Pseudoxanthobacter soli DSM 19599: one gene and its partner. The protein of the gene in region 2 interacts with the protein of the main gene of each other region in a pairwise test. Links are inferred from orthologs where the notes say so. Each region holds a gene or a part of one and is shown on either strand. Other genes may lie near its edges. The genes, in order: pheT and secD.

Evidence for each region.
Region 1: the proteins of secD (region 2) and pheT interact in binary tests that used the Escherichia coli proteins (3 or more experiments, as listed by UniProt). The link is inferred for Pseudoxanthobacter soli DSM 19599 from one-to-one orthologs.

What each region holds. Positions count from the first base shown.
Region 1 is NZ_FRXO01000003.1:296,737-311,664, forward strand. What follows is about bases 5,269-8,363. They hold pheT (phenylalanine--tRNA ligase subunit beta), read right to left. Parts: upstream 7,976-8,363; coding sequence 5,561-7,975; downstream 5,269-5,560. Other genes in these bases: BUF17_RS08990 (YggT family protein), read right to left, coding at 5,269-5,291; pheS (phenylalanine--tRNA ligase subunit alpha), read right to left, coding at 8,079-8,363. In the rest of the region: BUF17_RS08970 (phosphoenolpyruvate carboxykinase), read left to right, coding at 669-2,279; BUF17_RS08975 (HPF/RaiA family ribosome-associated protein), read right to left, coding at 2,407-2,970; BUF17_RS08980 (NAD(P)/FAD-dependent oxidoreductase), read right to left, coding at 3,216-4,502; BUF17_RS08985 (DUF167 family protein), read right to left, coding at 4,657-4,989; more of BUF17_RS08990, read right to left, coding at 5,001-5,268; more of pheS, read right to left, coding at 8,364-9,179; BUF17_RS09005 (hypothetical protein), read left to right, coding at 9,366-9,560; BUF17_RS09010 (glutathione S-transferase), read right to left, coding at 9,729-10,385; BUF17_RS09015 (polyhydroxyalkanoate depolymerase), read left to right, coding at 10,569-11,786; BUF17_RS09020 (DUF4164 domain-containing protein), read left to right, coding at 11,979-12,260; BUF17_RS09025 (cell division protein ZapA), read left to right, coding at 12,285-12,656; BUF17_RS09030 (helicase-related protein), read left to right, coding at 13,545-14,928.
Region 2 is NZ_FRXO01000004.1:363,068-377,816, reverse strand. What follows is about bases 6,452-9,367. They hold secD (protein translocase subunit SecD), read left to right. Parts: upstream 6,452-7,062; coding sequence 7,063-8,673; downstream 8,674-9,367. Other genes in these bases: secF (protein translocase subunit SecF), read left to right, coding at 8,804-9,367; yajC (preprotein translocase subunit YajC), read left to right, coding at 6,561-6,905. Also shown: BUF17_RS11905 (ABC transporter permease), read left to right, coding at 1-1,699; BUF17_RS11900 (SDR family oxidoreductase), read left to right, coding at 1,704-2,492; BUF17_RS11895 (3-hydroxyacyl-CoA dehydrogenase), read left to right, coding at 2,492-3,451; kce (3,5-dioxohexanoate:acetyl-CoA acetone transferase), read left to right, coding at 3,475-4,440; BUF17_RS11885 (SMP-30/gluconolactonase/LRE family protein), read left to right, coding at 4,469-5,347; BUF17_RS11880 (ATP-binding protein), read right to left, coding at 5,413-6,315; more of secF, read left to right, coding at 9,368-9,748; BUF17_RS11860 (Mth938-like domain-containing protein), read left to right, coding at 9,801-10,193; BUF17_RS11855 (phytoene/squalene synthase family protein), read left to right, coding at 10,369-11,208; BUF17_RS11850 (RNA pyrophosphohydrolase), read left to right, coding at 11,330-11,875; BUF17_RS11845 (TrmH family RNA methyltransferase), read right to left, coding at 11,894-12,790; BUF17_RS11840 (class I SAM-dependent methyltransferase), read right to left, coding at 12,787-13,707; BUF17_RS11835 (SRPBCC family protein), read left to right, coding at 13,905-14,381; ppaT (pyridoxamine--pyruvate transaminase), read left to right, coding at 14,531-14,749. UniProt on the Escherichia coli protein: Part of the Sec protein translocase complex. Interacts with the SecYEG preprotein conducting channel. SecDF uses the proton motive force (PMF) to complete protein translocation after the ATP-dependent function of SecA.

The DNA of each region.
Region 1 (14,928 bases), on a different replicon or contig from region 2:
ACGGAGCGACTTCGGTGGACGATGACGCGCGGTGCCGTTGAGACCCGATCTGCGAACTGACGGCTTACCTGAGCAGAAATAAGGCAGATTCGTCCGAACGAAAAGCTTTCCGCATGAATGCGCCGCCCCGGCGCCGCAATTTCCGCGCCGGCAGGGCCGGGCCCGCGAACCGCCCGCCGGGGCGCGCCACGGCGACCTGCCCGGCGCCGGGCGGCATTGGGATGCCGGACGCCGCCCGCGCCCCCGCTTCCGGCCGGCCGGCGTCCTGCCTCACGCGATAGATTTTAACCGCCGGATCAAATGATAGCGCTGCCAAGACCGCGGCGTTCGCATATGCAAACAAGCAAATTCGCACTGCAGCAAGGCGAGCTGACGTAGTCTTTCCGACTTGGCAGCGTTGCCATTGTACGCCATCGATAAAGTTCTGATCTTTCTTTCAGAATCATCGTTTCGACTTCTCTGGAAACTTGCTCTCGGCTGCGCGTTTCCCTATTTTCCCGCCGAACAACCGCCGGCAAACGATCCGGAAGCGTCTTCCACGGCGCCGGGATCATGGGCTGGCGGGCGTTGCGAGGCCGATGGCCGCCGGGTTGCCGGCGCCGACCGCCTGCAAACCCGTGCCGCGAGTGTCCGAGCGACGTCGCAGGGCAGGAAACGAGAGGGTCATCGTGAAGGAAAACGGTGTGCGCAATTCCGCGATCGGCGCCGACGCCATCGGCTTCAGGAATCTTTCCGCCGTCCACTGGAACCTGCTGGAGCCCGCGCTCTACGAGGAAGCCATTCGCCGCGGCGAAGGCACCATCGCCGCCGGCGGCGCGCTGGCGGTGGAAACCGGCGTCCATACCGGCCGCTCCGCCCAGGACAAGTTCGTCGTCCGCGACGACACCACCGACGGCACCGTGTGGTGGGACAACAACAAGCCGCTCTCGATCGCGCATTTCGACGTGCTGATGGCCGACATGCTCGCCCATGCCGAGGGCCGCGAGCTGTTCGCGCAGGACCTCTATGGCGGCGCCGATCCGGACCACCGCCTGCCGACCCGCGTCTACACCGAATATGCCTGGCACTCGCTGTTCATCCGCGATCTCCTGATCCGGCCGCCCGCGGAAGACCTCGCGACGTTCGCGCCGAAGCTCACCATCATCGACCTGCCGAGCTTCAAGGCCGACCCGGCCCGCCACGGCTGCCGCACCGAGACCGTGATCGCCTGCGACTTCACCCGCGGCATCGTGCTGATCGGCGGCACCTCCTATGCCGGCGAGATGAAGAAGTCGGTCTTCACCTTCCTGAACTTCCTGCTGCCGCCGAAGGGCGTGATGCCGATGCACTGCTCGGCGAACGTCGGCGACAAGGGCGATTCCGCCCTGTTCTTCGGCCTGTCGGGAACCGGCAAGACCACGCTGTCGGCCGATCCCTCGCGCACCCTGATCGGTGACGACGAGCACGGCTGGGGTCCGGGCGGCATCTTCAATTTCGAAGGCGGCTGCTACGCCAAGACCATCCGCCTGTCGCGCGAGGCGGAGCCGGAAATCTTCGCCACCACCGAGCGCTTCGGCACGGTGCTGGAGAACGTCATCCTCGATCCGGTCACCCGCGTGCCCGATTTCGACGACGGCCGGCTGACCGAGAACACCCGCTGCGCCTATCCGATCCACTTCATCCCGAATGCGTCCCTGACCGGCCGTGCGCCGCGTCCGAGGAACATCGTGATGCTCACCGCCGACGCCTTCGGCGTGATGCCGCCGATCGCCAAGCTGAGCCCGGCGGAGGCGATGTATCACTTCCTGTCCGGCTACACTGCCAAGGTCGCCGGCACGGAAAAGGGCGTGACCGAGCCGCAGGCGACGTTCTCGACCTGCTTCGGCGCCCCGTTCATGCCGCGCCATCCGTCGGAATACGGCAACCTGCTGCGCGATCTCATCGCCGAGCACAATGTCGATTGCTGGCTGGTGAACACCGGATGGACCGGCGGCAGCTATGGCGTCGGCCGGCGCATGCCGATCCGCGTGACGCGCACCCTGCTGTCGGCCGCCCTCGATGGCTCGCTGAAATCGGCCGGTTTCCGCACCGATCCCTATTTCGGCTTCCAGGTGCCGACCGCCGTGCCGGGCGTCGAGCCCCACGTGCTCTATCCGATCAAGACGTGGGCCGACAAGGCGGCCTTCGACCAGACGGCGCGCAGGCTCGTCGCGATGTTCGCCAAGAACTTCTCGAAGTTCGAGGATCATGTCGGCGAGGAGGTGCGCAACGCCGCCCCTCAGGTCCGCATCGCCGCGTGACCCCCACCGCGTGAACAGGCTGCCGGCGGCAAGCCGCCGGCCCACCCGCTCTTCGACTTTTCCGCCCGGGTGGCCCCCGGGCGGTTTTTCTTTTTGAAGACCGGTCGGAACCGGATCGGAAAGCGCTCTAGGCGCCCAGCCGGCGCACGGAACTCGCCTGCGGCCCCATCGGCCCCTCGCCCATGGCGCGGGTGACGGCGACCATCATGCCCTCGGCGAGGTCGTCGAACGCATCGTTGGCCACCGAACCGCGGCTGAAATAGAGATCGCCGCCGCCGCCGATCTCGACGAAGCCGTAGCTTTCCTGCGGGAACAGCCGGACCACGCGCCCGGTCTCGATGGCGGCCTCGTGAACCTTCACCGCGCCGCGCTTCATCTTCCAGTCTTCCTCCAGCCGGCGCTGGATCGCATCGAACGCCCGGCCGATCAGCGCCAGCCGGTCGCCGCGGGTCTCGCGCATGTCCTCGCTGGCCTTGGCGACCAGCGTGCGGCCGGGCACCTCAGCCTCGACGGTGATGGCGAGCGCGGTCTTGCCGCTTCCCGGCGAACGGTGCGGCACCTCGATCGAAACACGGAGGGCGATGATGCGGGGATGGAAGCGGTCGAGCCGCGCGGCGCGTTCGCGGACGCGGGTCTCGACGGATTCGGACGACTCGAGATTGCGGAAGGTGAGCTTCAGCGGCACATCCATCATTGTCCTCCTTGCGTGTTTCCCCGTTACGGCCGGCTTCGGCCGCGCCCCTTGCCCGCCGGCGGATCGTTGTGCGTCCGCCGTGTGGGCCCTGTCCCGCTCGCGCGAGGCAGTCCGTCCTGTTTGCCGGCCAACCATGGCCCCTTCGCGGCAAACCGCGTTGCGCCACCTCAAGCCAAAATCACGAAACCAAGATCACGAAACCAGGATCACGACACCAGGATCACGAAATCAGGACCGAAATCCTACAGCCCGAGAACGTCGCGCAGCCGCCCGTACAGCATGCGCGCCTCGACCGCGGGACGCCAGAGCCCGTGGAAGGGAATCGGCTTCAGCGCGCGCGTGACCGGCAGGTCGATCGCCTCCGCCGGATCGCCGAGGACGCGCCGCGCCAGCAGGTATCCCGCGACGGTCGCCATCGCGATGCCGCGGCCGTTGTAGCCGAGCGCGGCGAACACGCCCTCGGCCGGCTCGTGGAAATGGGGATAGTGATCGGGGGTGATGGCGAGCTGGCCGTTCCAGAAGTGGGTCCAGCGCACACCGCTGAGCGCCGGCCAAAGCCGCTCGGCATAAGCCACGAGATGGCGATAGTCCGCCGGGTCGGAGGTGTCGCGCTGCGGCCCGCGTCCGCCCATCAGCAGACGGCCGGCGCTGTCGACGCGGTAATAGACCGTGTCGTGCCCCATCTCGTAGAGACCCCCGCCCGTGGGCAGGATGCGGGCGACGAGGTCGGCGGGCAGCGGCTCGCTCGCGGCGACGGCACTGTAGACCGGAACCACCGTCCGCCGCAGCTTTGGCCACAGGCCGTCGCTGTAGGCGTTGGTGGCCAGCACCAGCCGTTCGGCCGTCACGGTGCCGCGCTCCGTCTCGACGCGCCACAGGCCGCCGTCCCTGCGCGCCGCCGTCACCGGCGTCCCGCCGTGAACGGCCGCACCGGCCTTCTGCGCTGCGCGGGCCAGTCCGCGGGCATAGCCGAGTGGGTTCACCGTGCCGCCGCGCGGGTCGACCAGCCCGGCGCGGTAGCGGTCGGTGCCTGTGCGCGCGGCCAGCGCCTCCGGACCGAGATGCTCGACCGGCATGGCCCGCCGGCGATATTGCGAAACGAGCGCGGCGATGCCGGCGGCCGAGCGCCGGTCGAAGGCGACGCGGTGGGTGCCGCCCCGGCGCGCCTCGCAGGCGATGCCGTGACGCTCGATCAGTGCGAACACCACATCGGGCGCGCCATAGGACCGCGCGATCATCCGGCCGCCGAGGTCGGGGCCGAAATCGCGCTCGACCGTGTCGGGATCGTGGATCAGCCCGGGATTGACCTGGCCGCCATTGCGTCCGGAGGCACCCCAGCCGGCGGTGGACGCTTCCAGCACCACGGCCTCCACGCCCGCCTCGGCGAGATGCAGCGCCGCCGAAAGCCCCGTGAAGCCGCCGCCGACGATGGCGACCGACGCGCGCCGGCTGCCGTCGAGCGGCGGCATGTCCGGCGCCGGCGCCGCGGTTTCGGCATAGAGGCTCGGCGGCAGCGGGCGGGTCTGCATCCCGAAGCGCGAGTCCGGCCTTGAGACGGTCATCCCTCGCCCCTCCGTGCGGTCGGCCCATCGAACACGCGCCGGATCGCGGCGATCCGGACGGAATAAAATCCTGGAGCGCTTTCTTGCCGTTCAGATCGGTTCGATCCGAACGGGATATGCTCTATGGCCGGGCCACGACCGCGCGTTCCAGCGCCGCCGCCGCGCGGTCCCCATCGCCCGCGACCACCACCGTCTTGATCCGCGCGGTCGAACCGGCGGCGACCTTCACACTGGAGCGCGGCACGCCGGCGACACCCGCGATCAGCGCCTCCAGCGCGGCGTTCGCGGCCCCCTTCTCCGGCACCGCCCGCACACGCGCGGCGAGCACGGCGGTGCCGTCCGAGAGCACCTGAATGCCGTCGAGCGCGTCGCGGCCGCCGCGCGGCGTCAGCCGCACGCGAACGGAAAGCCCCGCGCCCGAGACCGTCCACGGCCGGCAATCGGCGGCGGACACCGTTTCCGGCCTCAGAACACGTAGGGATAGACGTAGCGGATGATGACGTTCTGGATCAGGAAGATCAGGATCAGCAGCACCACCGGCGACAGATCGAGCCCGCCGACGCTCGGCAGCACCGAACGGATCGGCTTCAGCACCGGCTCCGTCAGCCGGTAGAGCGTGTTGGCGATGGTCATCACCACGGCATTGCGCGGATTGACGACATTGAAGGCATAGAGCCACGAGAACAGCGCCGCGGCGATCACGACCCACTGATAGAGGTCGAGGATCAGGAGGATGACGTCGAGAATCGCGCGCATGGGGCTTCCGCTCTGATTGGGCCTTCGTCTCCGCCGGGACCGGCGAACCCGCGGCCATCCGGCGCCGGCGGTCTTGGGTCCACCGGCTTATGTCCGAGGGATAGCGCCCCGACCGCCTCCACCACAAGAGGCAACGCACCGGCCTGCGGCTGATGCGTGCCGCGTTCGCGCATCCGTGACGGCCGGTTCGCGCCGCATCGGCGGCACCCGCCCGCGAGCCCCAAGCCCGCTATGCACGTTGGGGCGCGCCGTTCCCGGCGCGCCTCCGCTCAGCGCCGCAGCACGCCACCGGTCGCCTTCTCGACGCCGGCGACGATCCGCGCGCCGACCGCCTCGATCTCGGCGTCGGTGAGCGTGCGCTCCTTCGGCGCCAGCACCACCTCGATCGCGACAGACTTCGAGCCCGGCGCGATGCCGGTGCCTTCGTAGACGTCGAACACCGACACCCGCTCCACCAGCGCCTTCTCGGCCCCGGCAGCCGCCTTGACGATGTCGGCGGCCTGAACGGCGCGGTCGACCACGAACGCGAAATCGCGCTTCACCGGCATCAGGTCGGACACCGCGAGCGGCGGCTTGGCCTTCGTCGCCTTCGCCTTGGGCGCCGGCACCGCCTCGAACATCACCTCGAACGCCGCGAGCGGGCCGGAAATGTCGAGGAGCACGGCGACGCGGGGGTGAAGCTCGCCGAAATGGCCGAGCACCAGCGGGCCGAGCCGCAGCGTGCCCGACCGGCCCGGGTGGAACCAGGCCGGCGCGTCGCGGGTGACCTGCAGGCGTTCGACCGGGGCACCGGCCGATTCCAGCACCGCGAGGGCATCCGCCTTGGCGTCGAACACGCCGACCGGCGCGCCCGCGCCGGCCCAGTGGCGTCCGGCGCCGGAAAGCGCCGCCGTGCCGGTGCGCACGCCGGCGGCGACGCGCTTCTGGTCGTCCGGCTGGTCGCCGAGGAAGATCTGGCCGATCTCGAACAGCGCGACGTCGCCGAGGCCGCGGTCGGCATTGCGCTTGGCGGCGGCGACGAGGCCGGGGATCAGGCTCGGCCGCATGTCCGAGAGGTCGGAGGCGATGGGGTTCGACAGCGCCAGCTCCGGCTTGCCGCCGCCGAACGCGGTCGCGGCCGCCCTGGAGATGAACGACCAGGTCAGCGCCTCGACGAGACCCCGTGCCGCCAGCGTGCGGCGGGCGTTGCGGGCGCGAAGCTGCCCCTGGGTCAGCACCCGCGCGGCGACGGGCTTCAGCCGCGCCAGCGGCTTCAGCGGAATGTTGTCGACGCCGACCATGCGCACGACCTCCTCGACGAGGTCGGCCTTGCCTTCGACGTCCGCCCGCCACGTCGGCACCGTCACCGAGGCCACCGGCCCCTCGCCGGTCACCCTGAAGCCGAGGCGTTCGAGATGGGAGGCGATCACCGAGGCATCGAGATCGAGGCCGGAGATGCGCTTGACCTCCGAGAACGGGAAGTCGAGCACGCGCGGCGGAAATTCGGTCGCGCCCGTCACGACGACGTCGCTCGGCGTGCCGCCGCAGAGGTCCAGCACCAGCCGCGTCGCAAGCTCCAGCCCAGGCAGGTTGAAGGCGGGATCGACGCCGCGCTCGAACCGGAAGCGGGCATCGGAATTGAGGCCGAGCCGGCGGCCGGTCTGGGCGATGGCGAGTTCGTCCCACAGTGCCGATTCGATCAGCACGTCCGTGGTCGCCTCCGAGCAGCCGGAGGCCTCGCCGCCCATGATGCCGGCGATGGATTCCAGGCCGTTGTCGTCGGCGATGACGCACATCGCGGCATCGACCTTGTAGGTGCGCCCGTCGAGGGCCTCGATTTCCTCGCCCTCCACGCCGCGCCGGACCACGAGGTCGCCCTTCACCTTGGCGGCGTCGAACACATGGAGCGGCCGGCCGCGGTCGAAGGTGAGATAGTTGGTGATGTCGACGAGGGCGTTGATCGGGCGCAGCCCGATCGCCTTGAGCCGGCGCTGCATCCATTCCGGCGACGGGCCGTTCTTCACGCCGCGGACCAGCCGCAGCGCGAACGAGCGGCAGAGCGCCGGCGTATCGCCGAATTCGAGCCGAACGCCGGTCGGGCTCGGCCCCGTGCCGGGCACCGCGACCACGGGCGGGGTCTTCAGCGTGCCGATGCCGGAGGCGGCGAGGTCGCGGGCGATGCCGGCGACGCCGAGCGCATCGGCGCGGTTCGGCGTGACGGCGATCTCGATCACCGGATCGTCGAGCCCGGCGAAGGCCGCGAACGGCGTGCCGACCGGCGCGCCGGGGGAGAGCTCGATGATGCCGTTGTGCTCGTCGGAGAGCTTCAGTTCGCGCTCGGACACCATCATGCCGCGGCTTTCCACGCCGCGGATCGCGCCGATCTTCAGCTCCGCGCCGCTGTCGGGCATCCGCGTGCCGGGGGCGGCGAACACCGCCTTGATGCCGGCCCGGGCGTTCGGCGCGCCGCACACCACCTGCACCGGCTCGCCGGCGCCGGTATCGACCGTCAGCACCCGGAGCTTGTCGGCGTTCGGATGCTTCTCGGCGGTCAGCACCTCGGCGATCACGAACGGCTCGAGCCCCGCGCCCTTGTTCTCGATGCCCTCGACCTCGAGGCCGATCGTCGTCAGGCGGGCCGCGATCTCGTCGAGCCCGGCGGTGGTCTCGAGATGATCCTTGAGCCAGGAAAGCGTGAACTTCATCTTGGGGTCTCCACCGTCCCGCGGGTCCCGGCGCCATGGCGCCGGCCGACCCGGTTCGGGTTAATTGGAAAACGGACGCGCGGAAGAAAAGGCGCGCAACCGCTCAGGCGGCGGAAAGGCCGCCGAGCAGGCTCGGCACGTCGAGCGGGCGGAAGCCGTAATGCGACAGCCAGCGCAGGTCGGCATCGAAGAACGCGCGCAGGTCCGGCATGCCGTATTTCAGCATGGCGATGCGGTCGATGCCCATGCCCCAGGCATAGCCCTGCACCTTGTCGGGATCGAGCCCGCAATTGCGCAGCACGTTCGGATGCACCATGCCGCAGCCGAGGATCTCCAGCCAGTCGTCGCCCTCGCCGAACCGCACCTCGTTGCCCATCCGCCGGCAGCGGATGTCGACTTCCATCGACGGCTCGGTGAACGGGAAGAACGACGGCCGGAAGCGCATGTCGACGCGCGGCACCTCGAAGAACGCCTTGCAGAACTCCTCCAGCACCCACTTCAGCTCGCCGATGGTCGCGGTCTCGTCGACCACGAGGCCCTCGACCTGATGGAACATCGGCGTGTGGGTCTGGTCGGAATCGCAGCGATAGGTCCGCCCCGGACAGATCACGCGGATCGGCAGCTTGCCCTGCCGCATGGTGCGGACCTGGACCGGCGAGGTGTGAGTGCGCAGCACGAGGCGCGAGCCGTCCTCCTTCGGATCGAAGAAGAAGGTGTCGTGCATCTCGCGCGCCGGATGGCCGACGGGGAAGTTGAGCGCGGTGAAGTTGTTGTCGTCGGTCTCGATGTCCGGCCCCTCGGCGATGGCGAAGCCGAGATCGGCGAAGATCGCCGTCAGTTCGTCGATCACCTGCGACACCGGATGGATGCGCCCCTCCGACAGCGGCCCCGGCCGCACCGGCAGGGTGATGTCGACGCTCTCGCGCGCCAGCCGCTCGGCCAGCGCCGCCTCGCGCAGCACCGCCCGGCGGCCTTCGATCGCCTCGGTGACGCGCACCTTGAGGCCGTTCAGCGCCGGCCCGGCGACGCGGCGCTCCGCGTCGGACATGGCGCCGAGGCCCTTCAGCCGCTCGGTCAGAGCCCCCTTCTTGCCGAGGGCGGCGACGCGCGCCTCCTCCAGCCCGGGCTCGTCGGCGGCGGCCTCGATGCGGGCGACGAGCTCCTGTTCGAGATCGGCGAGATCGAGGGTCTGGTTGTCGGTCATCTGCTCAGCTTCTCGAAAATGAACGGCCGCAGGCGCGGAACCCGCGGCGATGCGCGGCGTTTTACCAGAATTCCGGCTGGGAGGAAGCGCCCCAAGCGGATCGCCATCTCGTGAAGCGGTTTGAGTCGACACAGGTGGCGGTTCGTGTTTCGTTAACCCTTAGACAAGAAAAGGGAGGTAACCGCCATGGCGTCACAATTCCCGCCCGTCGTGTCGAACGATCCGAACTGGCCGGTCGAGGCGGTTCGCGAACTAATCGACCTCACCCGCCAGGAAGTCTCGGCGGAAGTGGTCAGCCTGAAGCTCCACAAGCCGGTGATCGAGGTCACCGCCAAGGCCGCGCAGCTCGGCCTTCGCCTGCGCCCCGTCTACAATTTCTGACAACGGGACTCTCTGACATCGGGGCCAGCCTGCCTGACATCGGGGCCAGCCTGCCGGAACCAGGGTTCCGGCAAAGGACGCTACGCAACATCCCGGTGACGGCACGACCGCTCGCAACGGCCGTGCCGTTTGTCTTTCCGGCCGGTGTTCCCGGCGCCCGGCTGCGGCTCAGAATTCGACTTCCAGCTCTTCCAGTTCCTCGGGCTCGGTGCGCGCCGCCGCGGTCCACTCGGCCATAGGCTCCCAGGCCAGCACGGTGCGGCAATAGCCCCGGCAGGTCTCGTCGAGCGGCACGGCGTAGGTCTCGAACCGCGCGCAGACCGGCGCATACATCGCGTCCGCCATGCACGGCGTCTTCCCGAACAGGAACGGTCCGCCATAGAGCGCCAGGCATTCCCGCCAGATCGCGGTGACGCGCTCGATGTCGGGCAGCGCACCGGCGAAGATGGGATATCTGTCGTAGCGCGCCTTCAGGTTCATCGGCAGCGCGGAGCGCAGGTTGGCGAAGCCGGAATGCATCTCCCCCGAGACCGAGCGGCAATGGGCGCGCGCCACCCGGTCGCCGGGCAGGATGCCGGAATCGGGCCGGATCTCCGCGAGATATTCCGCGATCGCGAGCGTATCCCACACCTTGGCCTCGCCGTCCTCCAGGCGCGGCACCAGCACCGACGGCGAGAGAAGCAGCAGTTCCGCCCGCGTCGAGGGATCGTCGATCGGCATCGCCTTCTCCGTGAAGTCGATGCCGGCCATCTTGCAGAGCAGCCACCCCCGCAGAGACCATGACGAATAGTTCTTGCTGGAGATCGTAAGAACGGCGGCCGCCACGGCTGTTTCCCCCCTGGTCGCGGCCGGGCGCTCATCGGTTCGCCGCCGCTGTCTACAACCGATATAATCATCTCGCAGTGCGGAAAAAAATGCACTAGCGTTTCCTGCATGGCCGAAGGCCCGGCGTCTCGACGACGCAGGGCAGGGGGCGGCCTGAACCGGACCGGGGAGGCTGCGGACGGTATGTTGTATTCCGCGTATCAGCTGCAGGACGACCTCATGGCGCCGCTGCGGACCGTCGCAAAGGCCGCCACCCGCGCCCCCCTACCGCTCGGCATGGGCGCCGCCGTTCTTCCCTTCCGCCCGCGCCTCGCCGCCGCCTGGGAACTCGTCGCCCGCGCCGGTCTCAGCCACACCCGGCCCCCCTTCGGCATCGACACGGTGACCGTCGGCAATGCCGAGGTCGCGGTGACCGAGGAAGCCGCCGCGCAAACGCCGTTCGGCACGCTCCTGCATTTCCGCAAGGATATCGACGCCGTCCAGCCGCGCATCCTGGTGGTTGCACCGCTTTCGGGCCATTTCGCCACCTTGCTGCGCGGCACCATCCGCACGCTGTTGCGCGACCACGACGTCTACGTGACCGACTGGCACAACGCCCGCGACATTCCGGTCGAAGCGGGCGCGTTCGGCTTCGACGACTATGTCGACCACGTCATCCGCTTCCTGGAGATCATGGGGTCCGGCAGTCACGTCCTCGCCGTCTGCCAGCCCTGCGTTCAGGCGCTCGTCGCCGTCGCGGTGATGTCGGCGCGCAAGAATCCGGCCGTGCCCCGCTCGATGACGCTGATGGCGGGGCCGGTCGATACCCGGATCAGCCCGACCACGGTGAACGGGCTCGCCACCTCGAAATCGCTGGCCTGGTTCGAATCGAACCTGATCTCCACCGTTCCCGGCCGCTATGCCGGCGCCGGTCGCAAGGTCTATCCCGGCTTCGTGCAGCTCTTGTCGTTCATGGCGATGAATCTCGGCCGCCACGAGACCGCCCACCGCGATCTCTACCGCCATCTCGCCCGCGGCGAGACGGAGAAGGCGCAGGCGATCAAGACCTTCTACGACGAATATTTCGCCGTGCTCGATCTCACCGCCGAGTTCTATCTCGAGACCATCGACCGGGTGTTCCAGCGCGCGCTGCTGCCGAGGGGCGAGCTGACCTATCGCGGCGAGAAGGTGGAGCCGAAGGCGATCCGCAAGACCGCGCTCCTGACCGTGGAAGGCGAGCGCGACGACATCTGCGCCCTCGGCCAGACCGCGGCGGCGCACGAACTCTGCGCGGGCCTGCGCCCCTATCTGAAGCGCCACCACATGCAACCGGGCGTCGGCCACTACGGCGTCTTCAACGGCCGCAAGTGGGAGGGTCAGATCTACCCGCTGGTGCGCAATCTCACCCTCTCCACCACCTGACGGCGCCCCTGCCCGCCGACGTGGGATCTATCCGGGCTCGACCGCGGCCCCGGCGCATCCTAAATTTGCCTCATGAGCATGGGTTTCTCGCAACGGCATCAACGCCGTTGACGAATCCTTTGCCGGTGGCGGTTTGAAATGATGCCGTGTGCCGGGGCGGAACACGGGATCGAAGTGGCGGGGAGCGACGGCATGAGCGAACGACCGGGCATCGAGGAGAGCTTCGCCCGCCTCGGGGCGGCGCTCGGACGGCTGGAAGCGGCGCTGGAACACCGGGCGGAAATCGACGGCGGCAAGGGCCTTCTCGAAGAGCAGTTGCAGCGCCTCGACGAGGACCGCTCGCGGCTCGCCCAGGATCTCGACCAGGCCGAGGCTCGCTCGGCCCGCATCGAGGACACCAACAAGGAGGTTTCGCGCCGGCTGGTCGCCGCGATGGAATCGATCCGCACCGTGCTGGAACGCCACGGCGGCTGACCCTTCAAGGATTTCGAGGACACGATGGCGCAAGTCGCGGTCACCATAAACGGTCGCACCTACAGGATGGCCTGCGACGACGGCGAGGAAGAGCGGCTGATCGGCCTCGGCAAGCGCTTCGATTCCTGCATCAACCAGCTGCGGTCGAGCTTCGGCGAGATCGGCGACCAGCGCCTGACCGTCATGGCCGGCGTGATGGTGATCGACCAGCTTTCCGAACTGGAGCGCAAGGCCCAGGCCCTTTCCGCCGAACTTGCGGCGCTCAAGGCGGAGAACGCCCGGCTCGCGGCCAGCGAGAGCGCGCTCGAAGCCGACATCGCCACCCGGCTCGACGCCGCCGCAGAACGGATCTCCGCGCTGACGGACACCCTCGAACGCGGCAATCGCGACACCTGAAACCTGCCGGCGCCGTGCCGCCCGCCGTTCGCGCGAGCTTTCGCGACCGGAATCGCGCCATCGTGCCCCAATGGGGGCCGCTCGCTCGCGCACCTGGTTAACAAATCGTTAACGTAATTGTTAAATTGCACGCGAAATACTGTGTATTTCTTGTGTTCAACGCTATCACGAACACATGATGTAGTCAGATCAAAAGATGAACATGGCTCTATTGCCGATTCGCGCCTGATTCGTTCGCTCTTCTTTCCACGCACCGATCCACCCGTTTCAGCGCCTTGACGCCAAGCCATTGACGTGACTCGCGTCTTCACGCTGACCGCCCTTGGGATCAGGCCACCCGATCACAACATATCGCCTGCGGAGAGAGTCAAACCGCAAGATATCGACGGAACAAAAGCGGAACCACAAGCAGTCCGCGATTCGACCGCGATTCGTTCGCGCCCCGTTCTGTCCATGACGGACGGGCGCGCCGAGAATCTCATGTCCGGGGTGTCGTTCGGGCTGTGAAGTCCGGTTGCATGTGCTAGATCATGACGGCCCGCCGGATTGGCTCGGGCCGATCCGGGACGAAAATCCGACCGTGCGTTGCCTGAGCGGCCGGGCGAAAAGGGCCGTTCCGCGCGCGATCGGAGCCGCCCTCCGGCCTGCGGCGTGGACCACACCGGGACATCGACCACACCGAGGGAGCCGCCGGCGCGATGCCGGAGATCACCGGAACGATCCGCCCCTTCTCAGGCCGTGCAGATCCGGAACGGCAAGCGCCGTCCGTCCGGGCATGGCCTGCGCGCGTCTGCGCCGGTCCCGCCGCGTCGCATCGCGGCTGCCGGGTCCAGGTCCCCTTCTTGCGGATCCAGGCCTCCGCCTCCCGGATTTGAGCACTGCACCATCATGACCGTAGCGATGAAAATGCCGTTGCCGCCGTCTGCCCGTGCCCGAACCGTGACGGCGGTGCTCGGCCCGACCAATACCGGCAAGACCCACCTCGCCATCGAGCGCATGCTCGGCCACGGCGGCGGCCTGATCGGCCTGCCGCTCAGGCTGCTCGCCCGCGAGGTCTACGGCCGGCTCGTCGAGCGCGCCGGCGTCGATGCCGTCGCCCTCGTGACCGGCGAGGAGCGCATCGAGCCGGCGAAGCCGCGCTATTTCGTCTGCACCGTCGAGGCGATGCCGGAGACGACGGACCTTTCCTTCGTCGCCATCGACGAGGTGCAGCTCGCGGGCGATCTGGCTCGCGGCCGGGTGTTCACCGACCGTATCCTGTCCCTGCGCGGGCGTGACGAGACATTGCTGCTCGGCGCGCCGACCGCCCGTCCGCTGCTCGAGAAGCTGGTGCCGGGCATCAACGTGGTCGTGCGGCCGCGCATGTCGGTGCTCACCTATGCCGGGCAGAAGAAGATCACGCGGCTGCCGACCCGTTCGGCCGTGGTGGCGTTCTCCGCCGACGAAGTCTACGCGATCGCGGAACTGATTCGCCGCCAGCGCGGCGGCGCCGCCGTGGTGCTCGGCTCCCTCAGCCCGCGCACGCGCAATGCCCAGGTCGAGCTGTTCCAGAACGGCGACGTCGATTTCCTGGTCGCGACCGATGCCATCGGCATGGGGCTCAATCTCGATGTCGAGCACGTCGCCTTCGCCGCCAACCGCAAGTTCGACGGCTACCAGCACCGGCTGCTGTCGCCGGCCGAACTCGGCCAGATCGCCGGACGCGCCGGCCGCCACACCCGCGACGGCACCTTCGGCGTCACCGGCCGCGCCGATCCGTTCGACGACGAGCTGGTTCAGGCGCTCGAAACCCACCATTTCGCGCCGCTGCGCATGTTCCAGTGGCGCAATTCGGTGCTCGATTTCTCCTCCCTCACCGCGTTGCGCGCCTCGCTGGACGAGACCCCGCGCGAGGAAGGCCTGACCCGAGCCCCGCCGGGCGACGACGTGGTCTCGCTCGATTTCGCGCTCCGCGATCCCGAGATCCGCGGGCTCGCCCGCGACCGTTCTTCGGTGGCGCTGCTCTGGGATGTCTGCCAGGTCCCGGACTATCGCAAGATCGCGCCCGCGAACCACGCCGACCTGATCCTGGCCCTCTATGGCTTCCTTGCGCGCCGCGGCACCGTCGATGATGACTGGTTTGGCCGGCAGGTGGCCTTTGCCGACCGCGTGGATGGTGATATCGACACGCTGGCCAACCGGATCGCCCACATACGGACTTGGACTTATGTCGCAAACCGTGGAGATTGGCTTTCCGATCCGAACCACTGGCGCGGCGTCACACGCGATGTCG
Region 2 (14,749 bases):
CAACGGCTTCTTCGTCGCCTTCATCCGGCTCCAGCCGATCGTGGTGACGCTCTCGACCATGTTCATCGTTCAGGGGGCCACGCTTCTCGTGATGGAGCAGCCCGGCGGTTTCATCGCGCCCTCGCTCGGCGAGGTCTATATGGGCGATGCCATTGCCTCGATTCTGCCGATGTCGCTGGTGCTTCTCGGCCTCGCCGCCCTGTTCTGGACATGGCTGAAGAAGACGTCGTTCGGCGTCGCGCTCTATGCCTCCGGCAGCGATCCCGCTGCTGCGACGGCGGTAGGGTTGAGCGTGCCGTGGGTGCGTTTCACCACCTATGTGCTCGCGGGCGGCTTCTACGGCATGGCCGGGGTGTTCGTCAGCGCCCAGACCGGATCTGGTGATCCGCTCGTCGGCAACTCGCTACTGCTGTCGATGTTCGCGGCGGTCGTCATCGGCGGCACCCGCCTCGGCGGCGGCAAGGGCGGGCTCGTCGGCACCATCTTCGGCGCCTTCGTGCTGATGATCGTGGTCAACATCCTGCTCGCGCTCAATGTCTCCGCCTATTACGCGACCATCGCGGAAGGCGGGGTCCTGCTCGCTGCGGTGCTCGTCGGCTCCTTCAGCCGCGAGTCGGTGCTCAGCGACCAATTGCGCCGCCTCGGTGGCCTTCTCGCCGCGCGCCGGGCGGGCACCCACGTGAGCCAGCGTCCTGCGGGCGACCGCCGTCTCGTGTTCGCCTCGGCGAAGCCCGGTGCGCCGCGCGCTGCGCCCTCCTTCCTGGAACGCCACGGTCGCGAGCTGCGCTTCGCGCTCCCGGCCTATGCCTGCCTTGTCGTCGTGCTGATCGCGACCGAGTTCGTCCTCGGCAACGCGCTGCTCAACTGGGGCTTCTGGAACGCGCTGTTCGTGCTTTCCACCTTCCTCGTCATTCTGGCGCTCGGCCAGGGCTCGGTGATCCTCACCGGCGGGCTCGATCTCTCGGTGCCGTGGACCATCGGCCTGTCTGGCATCCTGCTCGCCGGTCTCGTGCAGGGTTCCGACGCCGCGCTGATCTACGCGGTTCCCGCCGTGTTCGCGGTGGCCGCGCTGATCGGTCTCCTCAACGGCCTCGGCGTCGTGGCGCTCGGCCTCTCGCCCATCGTGGTGACGCTGGCGGCGAACGGCATCCTGCAGGGTGTGGCGCTGCTCTATTCCGGCGGCACGCCCGCCGGCTTCGCCTCGCCGGCGCTGCGGTGGCTCATGACCGGCAAGCTCGCCGGCGTGACGCCCGTTCTCGTGCTGCTCGCCGTCTTCCTGGTCATCGGCACCGTCCTGCTCGGGCGCACGGCGTTCGGCCGCCGGGTCTACGCCATCGGCAACTCCATGGAGGCGGCACGGCTGTCCGGCGTCCGCACCGGCCGGGTGGTGATCGGCGTCTATATCCTGTCGGCGCTGTGCGCGGCCCTCGTCGGCATGCTGCTCACCGGGTTCTCCGGCCAGGCAAGCCTCGGCATGGGCGACGACTACCTGCTTCCCTCCATCGCCGTCGTCGTGGTCGGCGGCGGGCTGATCACCGGCGGGCGCGGTCATTTTCTCGGCATGGTGGGCGGTGCACTGCTGCTCACGGCCCTGCAGACCCTGCTTGCCGGCACGACCCTTCCCTATGCCTTCCGCGCCATTCTGTTCGGCTGCGTCGTGCTCGCCGCCGTCATCGCGCTGCGTGAAAAGAGGAGCTGAGCCAATGTCTCCCACATCCTTCGTCGGCGGCCTGCAAGGGCAGCGCGTCGTCATAACCGCCGGGGCCGGCGGGATCGGCCTCGCCATCGCCCGCCTCCTGCATGCGCAGGGCGCCCGGTTGGCGGTTTGCGACGTCGCCGATGCGGCGCTAGAGGCCGTCAGCGCCGAACTGCCGGGCATCCTCGCGGTCAAGGCCGACGTCTCCGACGAACGCGACGTCGAGGCGTTCTTTGCGGCCGCTCTTGAGGCGCTCGGCGGGCTCGACGCGCTGATCAACAATGCCGGCATCGCCGGTCCGACGGGCGCGGTCGAGGACCTCGATCCCGCCGCGTGGCGGCGCTGCATCGATATTGGCCTCACCGGCCAGTTCCTCTGCGCACGCCAGGCCGTGCCGCATATCAAGCGCGCGGGCGGTGGCTCGGTGGTCAACATGTCGTCGTCGGCAGGCCGGCACGGCTATGCCTACCGCACGCCCTACGCTGCCGCGAAGTGGGGCGTGATCGGCCTCACCCAGTCCCTCGCCAAAGAACTCGGCCCCCACAATATCCGCGTCAACGCCATCCTGCCCGGCATCGTCGCCGGGCCGCGCATGGAAGGCGTCATCCGCGACCGCGCCGCTCAGGTGGGCGTCTCCTACGAGGAGATGGAGCACCGCTACCTCGAAAAAGTATCGCTGCGACGCATGGTGACGATGGAGGATGTCGCCGCCTCCGTCGCCTTCCTGCTGTCCGACGCCGGGCGCAATCTCTCGGCGCTTTCCCTCAATGTCGACGGCAACGTGGAGACGCTGTGATGAGCGAAGGATCGAAAAGGGTCGCCATCGTCGGCGCCGGTCTGGTTGGCCGCGCCTGGGCCATCACGTTCGCCCGCGCCGGCTGTGCCGTGCGGCTCTGGGATCCCGGCAAGGGGGCGGCCGAGGGCGCGCTCGCCTTCGTCGGGTCAGTCGCCGAGGATCTCGCCCGCAATGATCTCCTGAATGGGCGCACGCCGGACGAACTGCTGGCAGCGATGACCCCGTGCGCCGATCTCGCGGACGCGCTCGATGGTGCGGACTGGGTGCAGGAATCCGGGCCGGAGAACATCGAGGGCAAGCGCGAGAGTTTCGCCCGCATCGATGCGCTTGCACCGCCAAGCGCCGTGCTGGCCTCGTCGAGTTCGGCTCTGCTGCCCTCCGCCATTTTCGAGGCAGTCCCAGGTCGCGCGCGCGGCATCGTCGCCCACCCCATCAATCCGCCCTACCTCGTGCCGGCGGTTGAAGTGGTGCCGTCGCAATGGACCACCCCGGAGGTGATGGATCGCGCTGTCGCTTTCCTGCGCGCTGCCGGACAGGTTCCGCTGCGCATGGAGAAGGAAATCGCCGGCTTCATCATGAACCGGATGCAGGGTGCGCTGATGGAAGAGGCATTCCGCCTCGTCGCCGGCGGCTATGCGAGCGCGGAGGACATCGACCGCAGCATAGCCGATGGCCTCGCTCTGCGCTGGAGCTTCATGGGGCCCTTCGAGACCATCGATCTCAACGCACCGGGCGGCGTCGCCGACTACGTGGCGCGCTACCAGCCGATGTACGAGGACATGTTCGAGAGCATGTGCACGCGCGTCGACTGGAGGACGGTCACCGCGAGCGCGATCGAGCCCTCTCGCCGCGCTGCCGTGGCGACCGAGGCGCTGCCCGAGCGCCAGCGCTGGCGCGATCGCCGGCTGATGGCCCTCGTCGCCCAGAAACGCCGCGCCGACCGCGATATCGGCCGCTGAAACCCCGTTCCATGGAAACGCCAATGTCCGCCACCGCCGCCCAGAGCCTTTCCGGCCAGAGCCTTTCCGGCAAGGTCATCATCACCTGCGCCTGCACCGGCGCCATCCACACCCCGACCATGTCGCCCTACCTGCCGATCACCCCGGAGCAGATCGCCGCCGATGCGCTTGGTGCCGCCGAGGCCGGAGCGGCGATCCTTCACCTGCACGCCCGCAACCCGGAGAACGGCAAGCCGGACCAGACACCGGAGGCGTTCGCCCGCTTCCTGCCGACGGTCAAGCAGGGGACCAACGCGGTGATCAACATCACCACCGGCGGCAGCCCCTACATGAAGGTCGAGGAGCGCGTGCTGCCGGCCGCGACCTTCAAACCCGAAGTCGCCTCGCTCAACATGGGCTCGATCAATTTCGGCCTCTACCATCTCGTGCAGAAATACGACCGGTTCAAATTCGATTGGGAAAAGCCGCATCTCGAAGCCACGAAGGATCTCGTCTTCCGCAATTCCTTCAAGGACATCGAGTACATTCTTGAGACCTGCTACGACAACGGCACCCGCTTCGAGTTCGAATGCTACGACATCGCTCATCTCTATAATCTCGCGCACTTCGCCGACCGCGGCCTCGTGAAGCCGCCCTTCTTCGTCCAGTCCGTGTTCGGGCTGCTCGGCGGTATCGGCACCCATCCCGAGGACGTGATGCACATGAAGCGCACCGCGGACCGCCTGTTCGGCGACCAGTTCCGCTGGTCGGTGCTAGGCGCCGGTGCGAGCCAGCTTCGCATCGCCACCATGTCGGCGGCGATGGGCGGCAATGTGCGCGTCGGGCTTGAGGACTCGCTCTGGGCCGGCAAGGGCAAGCTCGCCACGTCCAGCGCCGACCAGGTGCGGATGGCGCGGCAGGTGATCGAGGGGCTCGGCCTTCAGGTCGCGACCCCGGACGAGGCTCGCGCCATCCTGTCCCTCAAGGGCGGCGATCAGGTGAATTTCTGACCAACGACAATAACAAAGGGAGGAAACGATGCGGATCGAAGTTCTCATCGACGTGAAGACGACCCTCGGCGAAGGCCCGCTCTGGGATGCCGAACAGGAGCGGCTCTATTTCATCGACAGCTTCGACGGCCGGGTCTTCCGCACCACCGTGGATGGGCGAGAGGTGCGATCCTGGGACGTGCCGGCCAAGATCGGCTCCATGGCGCTGCGCAAGGACGGGCAGGGCGCAATCGTCTCGCTGCAGACCGGCTTCCATGCACTGGATTTCAAGTCGGGCGACTGCGACCTGATCGTCGACCCGGAGGCAGACAAGCCGACCACGCGGATCAACGACGGCAAGGTCGACCGCCGCGGCCGCTTCTTCGCCGGCTCGATGGACACGAAAGAGGAGGGGCCGCTCGGCGCGCTCTACCGGCTCGATCCCGACTTCACGCTCACCACCATCGACACCGGCATCATCTGCTCGAACGGTCCGTGCTTCAGCCCTGACGACAAGACGTTCTATTTCGCCGATACCTGGACCGGCGAAATCTGGGCCTACGACTACGACATCTCGACCGGTGCGGCGACCAACCGGCGCACCTTCACCAAAGTCGACACATCGAAAGGCGGTGCCGCGGACGGCTCGACGGTCGACGCCGAGGGCTTCCTGTGGAACGCGCTCGTCTATGACGGCCGCATCGTCCGTTATGCTCCGGACGGCACGGTCGACCGCATCATCGACATGCCGGTGAAGAAGATCACCAGCGTGATGTTCGGCGGTCCCAACCTCGATATTCTCTATGTGACGTCGATGGCCAAGCCGCCGCTGCCGCGGTTCCCCGACGATCCGGTTCAGCGGGGCAGCACGTTCGCGATCTACGATCTCGGCGCGAAGGGCCTGCCGGAGCCGCGCTTCGGCGCGTGAGCCTTCACCGAAACGCTTGCCGGCCGGATGCGTGATCCGGCCGGACATGGCGTCTCGCTCGCCCTTCAGGCTCCGAGCGTCTGGCCGAGGCGTCCTGCAAGATCCTGAATGAACTGCCAGGCGACGCGGCCGGAGCGCGACCCGCGCGTGGTCGACCACTCCAGCGCCTCGGCGCGGAGCCGGTCGTCATCGACCTTGAGGCCGTAGCGGCCCGCATAGCCGCGCACCATGCTCAGATATTCGTCCTGGCTGCACTTGTGGAAGCCGAGCCACAGGCCGAACCGGTCGGAGAGCGAGACCTTCTCTTCAACCGCCTCGCCTGGATTGATCGCGGTCGAGCGCTCGTTCTCCATCATGTCGCGCGGCAGCAGGTGGCGGCGGTTCGACGTGGCGTAGAACAGCACGTTCGCCGGCCGCCCCTCCAGCCCTCCTTCCAGCACCGCTTTCAGCGACTTGTAGCTGGCGTCGCCGGCATCGAACGAGAGATCGTCGCAGAATACCACGAAGCGGTGCGGCGCGGCGCGCAGGATCGCCATCAGCGACGGCAGGCTCTCGACGTCCTCGCGATGGATCTCGACGAGCTTCAGGCGATCGGATTTGCCCTCGGCCGCAAGCCGCTCGTTAACGTGGGCCTGGGAGGCCTTGACCAGAGAAGACTTGCCCATGCCGCGCGCGCCCCAAAGCAGCACGTTGTTGGCCGGCAGGCCGCGGGCGAAGCGCTCGGTGTTGTCGACGAGCTGGTCGCGCGCCGAATCGATGCCGTGCAGCAGGCCGATCTCGACCCGGCTGACGTGGGGCACGGGTTCCAGCGCCGGCGGATCGGTCTGCCAGACGAACGCGTCGGCGGCTGTGATATCGGGCACCCGCACCGTCGGCGGCACCGCACGCGCCACGAGCCCGATCAGCGTATCGAAGCGGTCGAGGAGGGCGGCAAACTCGGCGCGGCTGACGTATTCGGGCGCGGTCACGGCGATACTCCGGTATCTGAAGACGAATTCGGCGTCGAAACACGAAAAACCGCTGGGTCTTATCACGACGGCGTGGGTGGATGAAGCGGTGCGGTTTGCAAAGCGGGGCGCCGCCGTTATAGTCCCGCCGCCTCTTTGACCGTCGCAGCGCCCCAAGGGTCCGTGCGGGCGAGAGGCGAAGAACAGGAACGACGAAGAATCGACCGGCCGCTTCCCGGCTGCGAACGAAAAGGCTCGAGAACCTTATGAATTTTATTACTCCCGCCTACGCGCAGGCCGCCGGCGCTTCCCCGGGCCCGGTCGACATGGTGATGCAGTTCGCCCCGTTCCTCGTCATCATCGTCATCATGTACTTCCTGATCCTGCGTCCGCAGCGCCAGCGCCAGAAGCAGCACCAGGAGATGATCTCCAACGTGCGGCGCGGCGACACCATCGTCACCAGCGGCGGCCTGATCGGCAAGATCGTCAAGGTCGTGGACGAGGCGGAAGTGCAGGTCGAACTGTCCGAGGGCATCCGCGTGCGTGTGCTGCGCTCCGCGATCCAGGACGTGCGCGCCAAGGGCGAGCCGGTTAACGACAACGCCTCCTGATAGGCTTGGCCGCGGCCTGCCCGGCCTGCGACATCGCGCGGGAACCGACCGGCGCGATGCCGCGCGCCTTGCTTGGGCGCCGGAATTGGTCCAAGCATCGGATTGCCCGAAGACCGCCGCGCACCTCCCGATTCCGGTGCCCTAAAGACTGCGAACCATGCTCTATCTCTCGCGCTGGAAGATCACCCTGATCCTCGCCGTCGTGCTCGGCGGGCTCGTGGTCCTGTTGCCCAACTTCTTTTCCAAGGAGACGGTGGCGAACTGGCCGGCCTTCATGCCGAAACGCCAGATCGTGCTCGGCCTCGACCTGCAGGGCGGCGTCTATCTGCTCTATGAGGTCGACCGCGCCGACTATGTGCAGAAGCGGCTGAAGACGCTGACCGGCGAGGTGCGCAACGCACTGCGTGAGGACCCGCGCATCGGCTTCACGGATCTTTCGGTCCGCGACAACGGCGTGGTGGTGAAGATCCGCGATCTCAACCAGCTCGCCGAGGCGCGCAAGCGGCTCGATCTTCTCAAGAACCCGCTCTCCGGCGGCCTGCTCGGCGGTGCGGCCGTCGACGAGTTCTCGGTGACGGTCGGCGACGACGGCGCGGCGCGGATCGCCTTCACGAACGCCGGCCTGGAACAGCGCGTGCGTTCCATCGTCGACCAGTCGATCGGCGTCATCGCCCGTCGCGTCGACGAGCTCGGTACCGTCGAGCCCAACATCCAGCGCCAAGGCGCCGACCGCATTCTCGTGGAGGCGCCGGGCCTCGACGATCCGGACCGCCTCAAGGCGATCGTCGGCCAGACCGCGCAGCTCACCTTCCATCTGGTCGACACCACGGTTAACGCGCAGCAGGCGGTGCAGAGCCGGCCGCCCCCGGGCACCGTCGTGCTCTACTCGGTCAACGATCCGCCGGTGCCCTATGTTGTCGAAGAAGCGCCGCTCCTGACGGGCGACGATCTCGTCGACGCGCAGGCCACCTTCGATCAGCGCAGCCAGGAGCCGGTCGTGTCGTTCCGCCTGTCGACGGCCGGCGCGCGCAAGTTCGGCACCATCACCCAGCAGAATGTGGGCCGCCCGTTCGCCATCGTCCTCGACGACGAGGTGATCTCGGCGCCGCAGATCCGCGAGCCGATCCTCGGCGGCGCCGGCCAGATCTCCGGCAACTTCACCGTCGAAACGGCCAACGACCTCGCGGTGCTGCTGCGTGCCGGTGCGCTGCCTGCCAAGCTCACCATCGTCGAGGAGCGCACCATCGGCCCGGGCCTCGGCGAGGACTCGATCCGCGCCGGCGAGATCGCCTCGGTGATCGGCACGGTGGCGGTCTGCATCTACATGTTCGCGACCTACGGCTTCCTTGGCCTGCTCGCCAACATCGCAGTGATCGTCAACGTGATGCTGATCTTCGCGCTGATCACGCTGCTCGGCGCGACCCTGACCTTGCCCGGTATCGCCGGCATCGTGCTCACCGTCGGCACCGCCGTCGATGCCAACGTGCTGATCTACGAACGCATCCGCGAGGAGGCCCGTGCCGGGCGTTCCGCCGTGATGGCGATTGATCTCGGCTTTAAGCGGGCCCTGAACACGATTCTCGATGCGAACATCACCATGTTCATTTCGGCCGTGGTGCTGTTCTATCTGGGATCGGGGCCGATCCGCGGCTTTGCCGTGACCCATGCGCTCGGTATCCTGACGACGATGTTCACCGCCGTCACGTTCACCCGGATGCTGGTGGTGTTCTGGGTGCGCTGGCGGCGGCCCACGGTCATCTCGGTCTGACGGAGCGGGTCGTCCAGGGCGCGGTCGGGAGAAGCGGAACCCGGCTTTTCGAGCAAGACCGCGCCACGAAGGGAATAGGATCGCGACGGGCTGGCAAGTCCACGCGTCGTGATCGAGAAGGAACTGCCCGATGAAGCTCCTGCGCATCATTCCGGACGGCACGAAGATCGGCTTCATGCGCCTGTGGCGCTACATGCTGCCGATCTCGGCGGTGCTGTCGCTCGCTTCGATCATCGCGTTCTTAACGATCGGTCCGAACTACGGCATCGACTTCAAGGGCGGCACCGTCGTCGAGATCACCACCAAGGACGGCAAGCCGGCGGACCTCGCCGCGCTGCGCGCCTCGATGGGCGATCTCAATCTCGGCGAGGTGCAGATCCAGGAGTTCGGCAAGCCGGACGACGTCCTGATCCGCGTCGCGCGGCAGGAGGGCGGTGACGAGGCGCAGCAGCGCGCGCTGATCCTCGTTCGTGATGCGCTCGGCGACGACTACCATATCGCCCGCACCGAGGTCGTCGGCCCTCGCGTCTCCGGTGAACTGGCCCGCAACGGCACCGTCGGCCTCGTGGTGACGCTGGCCGCGATCATGGTCTATGTGTGGTTCCGTTTCGAATGGCAGTTCGCCGTCGGGGCGATCATCGCCACCATCCACGACGTGATCTTGACCTTGGGCATCTATACGATCGTCCCGTTCGAGTTCAACCTGTCGAGTATCGCGGCGATCCTGACGATCGTCGGCTACTCGCTGAACGACACCGTCGTCGTCTACGATCGAATTCGAGAGAACCTTCGCAAGTACAAGAAGATGTCGATCTCCGATCTGATCGACCTTTCGATCAACGAGACGCTCGGGCGCACTATGATCACGTCGGTCACGACATTGATCGCGCTGATCTCGCTCTACGTGTTCGGCGGCGAGGTGATCCGTTCGTTCACGTTCGCCATGATCTTCGGCGTCGTGATCGGTACGTTCTCGTCGATCTATATCGCAGCGCCGGTGTTGATCTACTTCAAGCTGCGCCGCGACAAGCAGAGCGGCGAGGAAGGCGCGGCGACCGCAACCGGCGCGGTCTGATCCCGCTCGTCGAGCGAACGGCCGGCATTCGGAGAGGCAGGGGGAGGGCGTCATGGCACCGCGCGGCATCATCATCCGCGACGCCCACTATCCCGACCGGGCGCAGATCGAGGCCTATGGCGACGGCGGCTTTCGCTTCGCCGGCATGTCGCACCGCGGCGCTATCCTGGCCCTCCCGAGCGGTATTCACGGTTGGACGCCGGTGACGGCCGCCGACCTCGACCGGGAGGCGTTTACAAGGGTTCTGGAGACCGTCGACGCCATCGACCTGTTCCTGCTCGGCACGGGCGAGCGCATGGTGCCTCTGCCGGGCGATCTGGCGTGGCATCTGCGCGGCGCCGGGCTTCGCGTCGAGACGATGTCGACCGGCGCGGCGGTCCGCACCTACAACGTCATGCTAGCCGAGGAACGACCGGTCGCAGCAGGCTTCCTTCCGGTGTTCTGAGCGGCGGCGCGCGACAGGTCTGCAGCATCGCGGGGCGGCCGTTCTACCGCTTGGTCCGGCCGCGCTCGCGACGGAACGATCCGCGCACCTCCGTCATTCCATGTGGCCAATGGCTCGGCCGGGATCATGCCGGCCTCTCGTTTCGGATGCCGATATGACGGACGCCGACAGACCGATGGACGCTGCTGCGCATTGTCTCGACCTCGTGCGGCAGCACGACAAGGACCGCTATCTGGCGATCCTGTTCGCGCCAGCGGAGACTCAGCCGGCTCTGGCGGCTCTTGCGGCGTTCGAAATCGAGATCGCCCGGGTGCGCGAAGTCGTGCGCGAGCCGATGCCAGGCGAAATCCGGCTGCAATGGTGGCGCGACGTGATCGATGCGGACGCCGTCAGCGGCCATCCGGTCGCCGACACGCTCGTGGCAGCCATCGCGCGCTACCATCTGCCGAAGCCGGCGTTGATTGCCCTGATCGATGCCCACGGCTTCGACCTCTACGACGATCCGATGCCGAGCCTCACGGATCTCGAAGGCTATGCCGGTGAGACGGCCGGGGCCTTGTTTCAACTCGCCGCCATCGTGCTCGCAGGCGGCAACGATCCCGGCACCGGTTCCAGGGCGGGCCATGCCGGCGTCGCGTTCACCATCGCCCGTATGCTGCAGGCCCTTCCGCTCGCGTCGTCGCGCGGTCAGGTCTTTCTGCCCGCCGACGTGCTCGCGCGCCACGGTGCCGACGTCGCCGATATCCGGGCGGGCCGGATGACTCCGGGTCTCGCCGCCGCGCTCAAGGAGATGCGCGGGCATGCCGAGCATCATTTGGCCCGTGTGGGCGATATCGCCTCCTCCATCCCCTCCGCGGTGGTGCCGGCCTTCCTGCCGCTCGCCGGCCTTCCCTCGCTGCTGAAACGCCTTGCGCGCAGCAAGGATGATCCACTGCACACTCAGACGGAGACGCCGGCGCTCGCCCGGATCTGGCGCATGTGGTGGATCGCGAGACGTGCGCGGCGTCGGGCTTAATCCCCGAGCGGGGACCCGCGCCTCTTGCCGGGCGGTCGTGCTGTCGACATGAGTTCCGATCAGAGTGCCGCCGCCCGACGCCAATGATTCGGGTCTTGCAACGAACCGGGAAGGATTCGGCATGAGCAAAGAGCAGAGCCGGAAGGCCAAGGCGCTGGCTGAGGGGAGTACGCCCGTCGAGCTGCCCTATCGCCCCTGTGTCGGTATCGTGCTGCTTTCCCCGAGCGGCCGGGTTTTCATCGGCGAGCGCCATGGCGGCGAAGAAGCCGCTGGCATGCCGAAGCCCTGGCAGTTGCCCCAGGGCGGCATCGATGACAAGGAAGACCCGGCGGAGGCCGCCCGGCGCGAGCTCTATGAGGAAACCGGTATCCACTCCGTCAGCCTGCTGGCGGAGGCACCGGAGTGGCTGCGCTACGATCTGCCGCCGGAACTCGTCGGCAAGGCCTGGAAGGGGCGATACCGCGGCCAGATCCAGAAATGGTTCGCCTTCCGCTTCGACGGCGACGAGACGGAGATCGACGTCCGCAACCCGCCCGACGGCCACAAGCCCGAATTCGCCTCCTGGCGCTGGGAGGACATCGAGCGGCTGCCGGATCTCGTGGTGCCGTTCAAGCGCGAGGTCTACGAAAAGATCGTCGCGATCTTCCGGCCACTGACGACGGCATGACGCACGCGCGGCGCGGTTTCAGAGCGCAAGCTTGCCGCGCCGCATCTCGAACAGCGCTATTCCCGTCGAAATGGCGAGGTTGAGCGAATCCGCCTGACCCGCCATGGGAATCTTGACGAGGTGGTCGCAGGCCGCCGCCATTTCCGGTGAGAGGCCGGCCTGTTCGTTGCCCATCGCCAGCACCGCCGGCTCGCGATAGTCGACCGAGCGGATGTCGACTGCCCCGGCGAGGTGGGTGCCGACGACGAGGCCCCGGTACGATTTCCGCCACGCGAGGAATTCCGCGACGGACGCGCGTGCCAGCGGCACATGGAAGAACGAGCCCATGGTGGCGCGCACCGCCTCCAGCCCGAACGGATCGGTGGTCTCGCCTACGAGGAGCACGCCGGCGGCGCCGAGGGCGTCCGCGGTGCGGACGATGGTGCCGAGATTGCCGGGGTCCCGCACCGCTTCAAGCGCGATCCAGATGCCGGGCCTGGCCGCTGCGATCGCTTCGAGCCCACCGATATGCTGCTCGAACACGCCGATCACCGTCTGCGGGTTGTCGCGGCGGGATATCTTCGCCATCACCGCTTCGTTCGCTTCGATGACGAGCGCGCCGCGGGCGCGCGCGGTCGCGGCGGTTCTGGCGACGAAGGGATGCGCTATGGCGTCGGACGCCACCACCAGCGTGCGCACCGGCCAGCCGGCCGCCAGCGCATCGGCGGCGAGTTTCACACCCTCGCCGAGAAAGAGGCCGGTCTCCGCGCGGTGCTTGCGCAGTTGCAGCGCGCGAATCTCCTTGATGGTGGGGTTGGCGAGGCTCGTGACGGCCTTGAACGCACCCGCACGCTGCAGGTCGGCGTTCGGCGGGCGCACCGGGTCTGGCGCGGGCGCGCGACCGCGCCGGTCGTCGTAGGGCGGTTCCCGGCTCATCGCGCGCTCCAGCGGGTGAACATCGAGGTCGGCAGCAGCCGGCCGGTCTCGGCTTCGACGAGGGCCAGTTCGCCCGATTCGAGCTTGCCCCCGAGGTCGCCGAAAACCTCCTCGCCCAGGCGGTGGGCCGCCAGGAACGAGGCGCGGATCGCATAGGCGGTGAGGGCGATGAACAGAGGCTCCTGCGCCATCACGGCGCGCACCAGGCGCAGCATCTCGGCCAGGCTGTCGAACAACTCCCAGACCTCGCCTTTCGGGCCGCGGCCGAACTTCGGCGGGTCGAGGATGACGCCCTCATAGGTCGAACCGCGGCGCTCCTCGCGGGCGGTGAACTTCACCGCATCGTCAAGGATCCATCGGATCGGCAGGGATTCCATGCCGGACAGCACCTGGTTCTCGCGCGCCCAGGCGATCGCCTTCTTGGACGCATCGACGTGGGTGACCTTCGCGCCCGCGTCGGCGCACAGCAGCGAGGCGACCCCGGTATAGCCGAACAGGTTGAGAACCCGCACCGGCCGCCCGGCATTGCGGATCCGGTCCGTCATCCAGTCCCAATGTGCGCGCTGTTCGGGAAATACCCCGACATGGCGGAAGCCCGTGAAACGGCAGATGAACCGCGCCGGGCCGTAACGCATCTCCCATGCCTCCGGCAGCGTTCGGTTCGCGCGCCAGCGGCCGTGGCCGTCGTCTTCATCGGTGCCGGTGAATACAGCGTCCGCGCGGCTCCACTCGGCTTCGGAGAGTCGCGGCGTCCACATCGCCTGCGGCTCCGGCCGGTCGACGACGATATCGCCGTAGCGTTCCAGCTTGCGGCCGTGGCCGGAATCGATCAGGGCGAAATCCTCCCACCCGCCGGCTTCGAGCACGAAGGCGGGCCGGGCGGGACGGGGAGTGGGGCTGGCGGATGCGAACGACATGGCTCGAATTAGTGCATGATCCGGAAAAGGGAAACCACGTTTTTCAGCGGACCCGCAGTGTCCGAAGCGGGCGCTACAACGTCATGCCCGATCAGGCAGATCCGGTGAAGACCCGATTCCGTCCGCCTGCGATCTCCTTTAGAAGGAAGTGCCGTGCACGGCCGCCCCGGCCTTGCCACCCCGAAGGAGACCGCCCGATGGAAATGACCGGGGAGTATCGCATTCCCGCGCCGCGCCAGGTTGTCTGGGACGCGCTTACCGATCCGACCGCTCCGATCGCCCCGGTGACGATCTCCGGCCAGGTTCCGCCGCAGTCCCTGACGCTGACGCTCGCCGACGGCACGGGCATCGGGGTCGCGCTCGTCGAGGATGGGGATGAGACCATTCTCGGCTATACCGGTCTCGGCGAGGCTGTCTCGGTCGGCCGCGTGGCGGCGTTCTTCGATGCGTTCGCGGTCCGCTTTGGCGGCGAAAGCACCCTCGAGGAGGTGATGCCGATCGCGCCGACCCACGTGCCGAAGGTCGAGGAACTCGTCGAGGAAGTCGAGCAGGCTGCGGAACAGGCGGAGGAACGCCTCGAGGTCGCAGCCGGCAAGGGCTTCCTTGGCGGCCCCATCGCGTGGGGCTTCATCGCCGTGGCCGTGCTGATCGTGCTGCTCGCGATCTTCCGTTGACGATCGGTGCCGCCGGCCGCGTGCCGGCGGCCCGCCGCCGCAGCCTGTGGCCGGCTTCTTCATGTGGTTCGTGATTCAACATGGCCTCTCCGTCGCGGCGTGCCCGGTCCATGTCCGGCCGCGGGAGAGACCAGCGAGAGGGTAGGCCGATGTCCGCTCCGGCGATTGAAGATCCGGTGTTCACGCTGAGCTGCGGTCCCGTCGAGGTTTATCCCGCGGTGCTGCGCGCGCTGTCGAAGCCGGTGCTCTATCACTACGACCCGGCCTTCCTCGCGTTCTACGAGAAGGTCAACGAGAAGGCCAAGGCGGCGCTCAGGCTGTCCAACGCGCCCGTCATCCTGCAGGGCGAGCCGGTGCTCGGGCTCGAG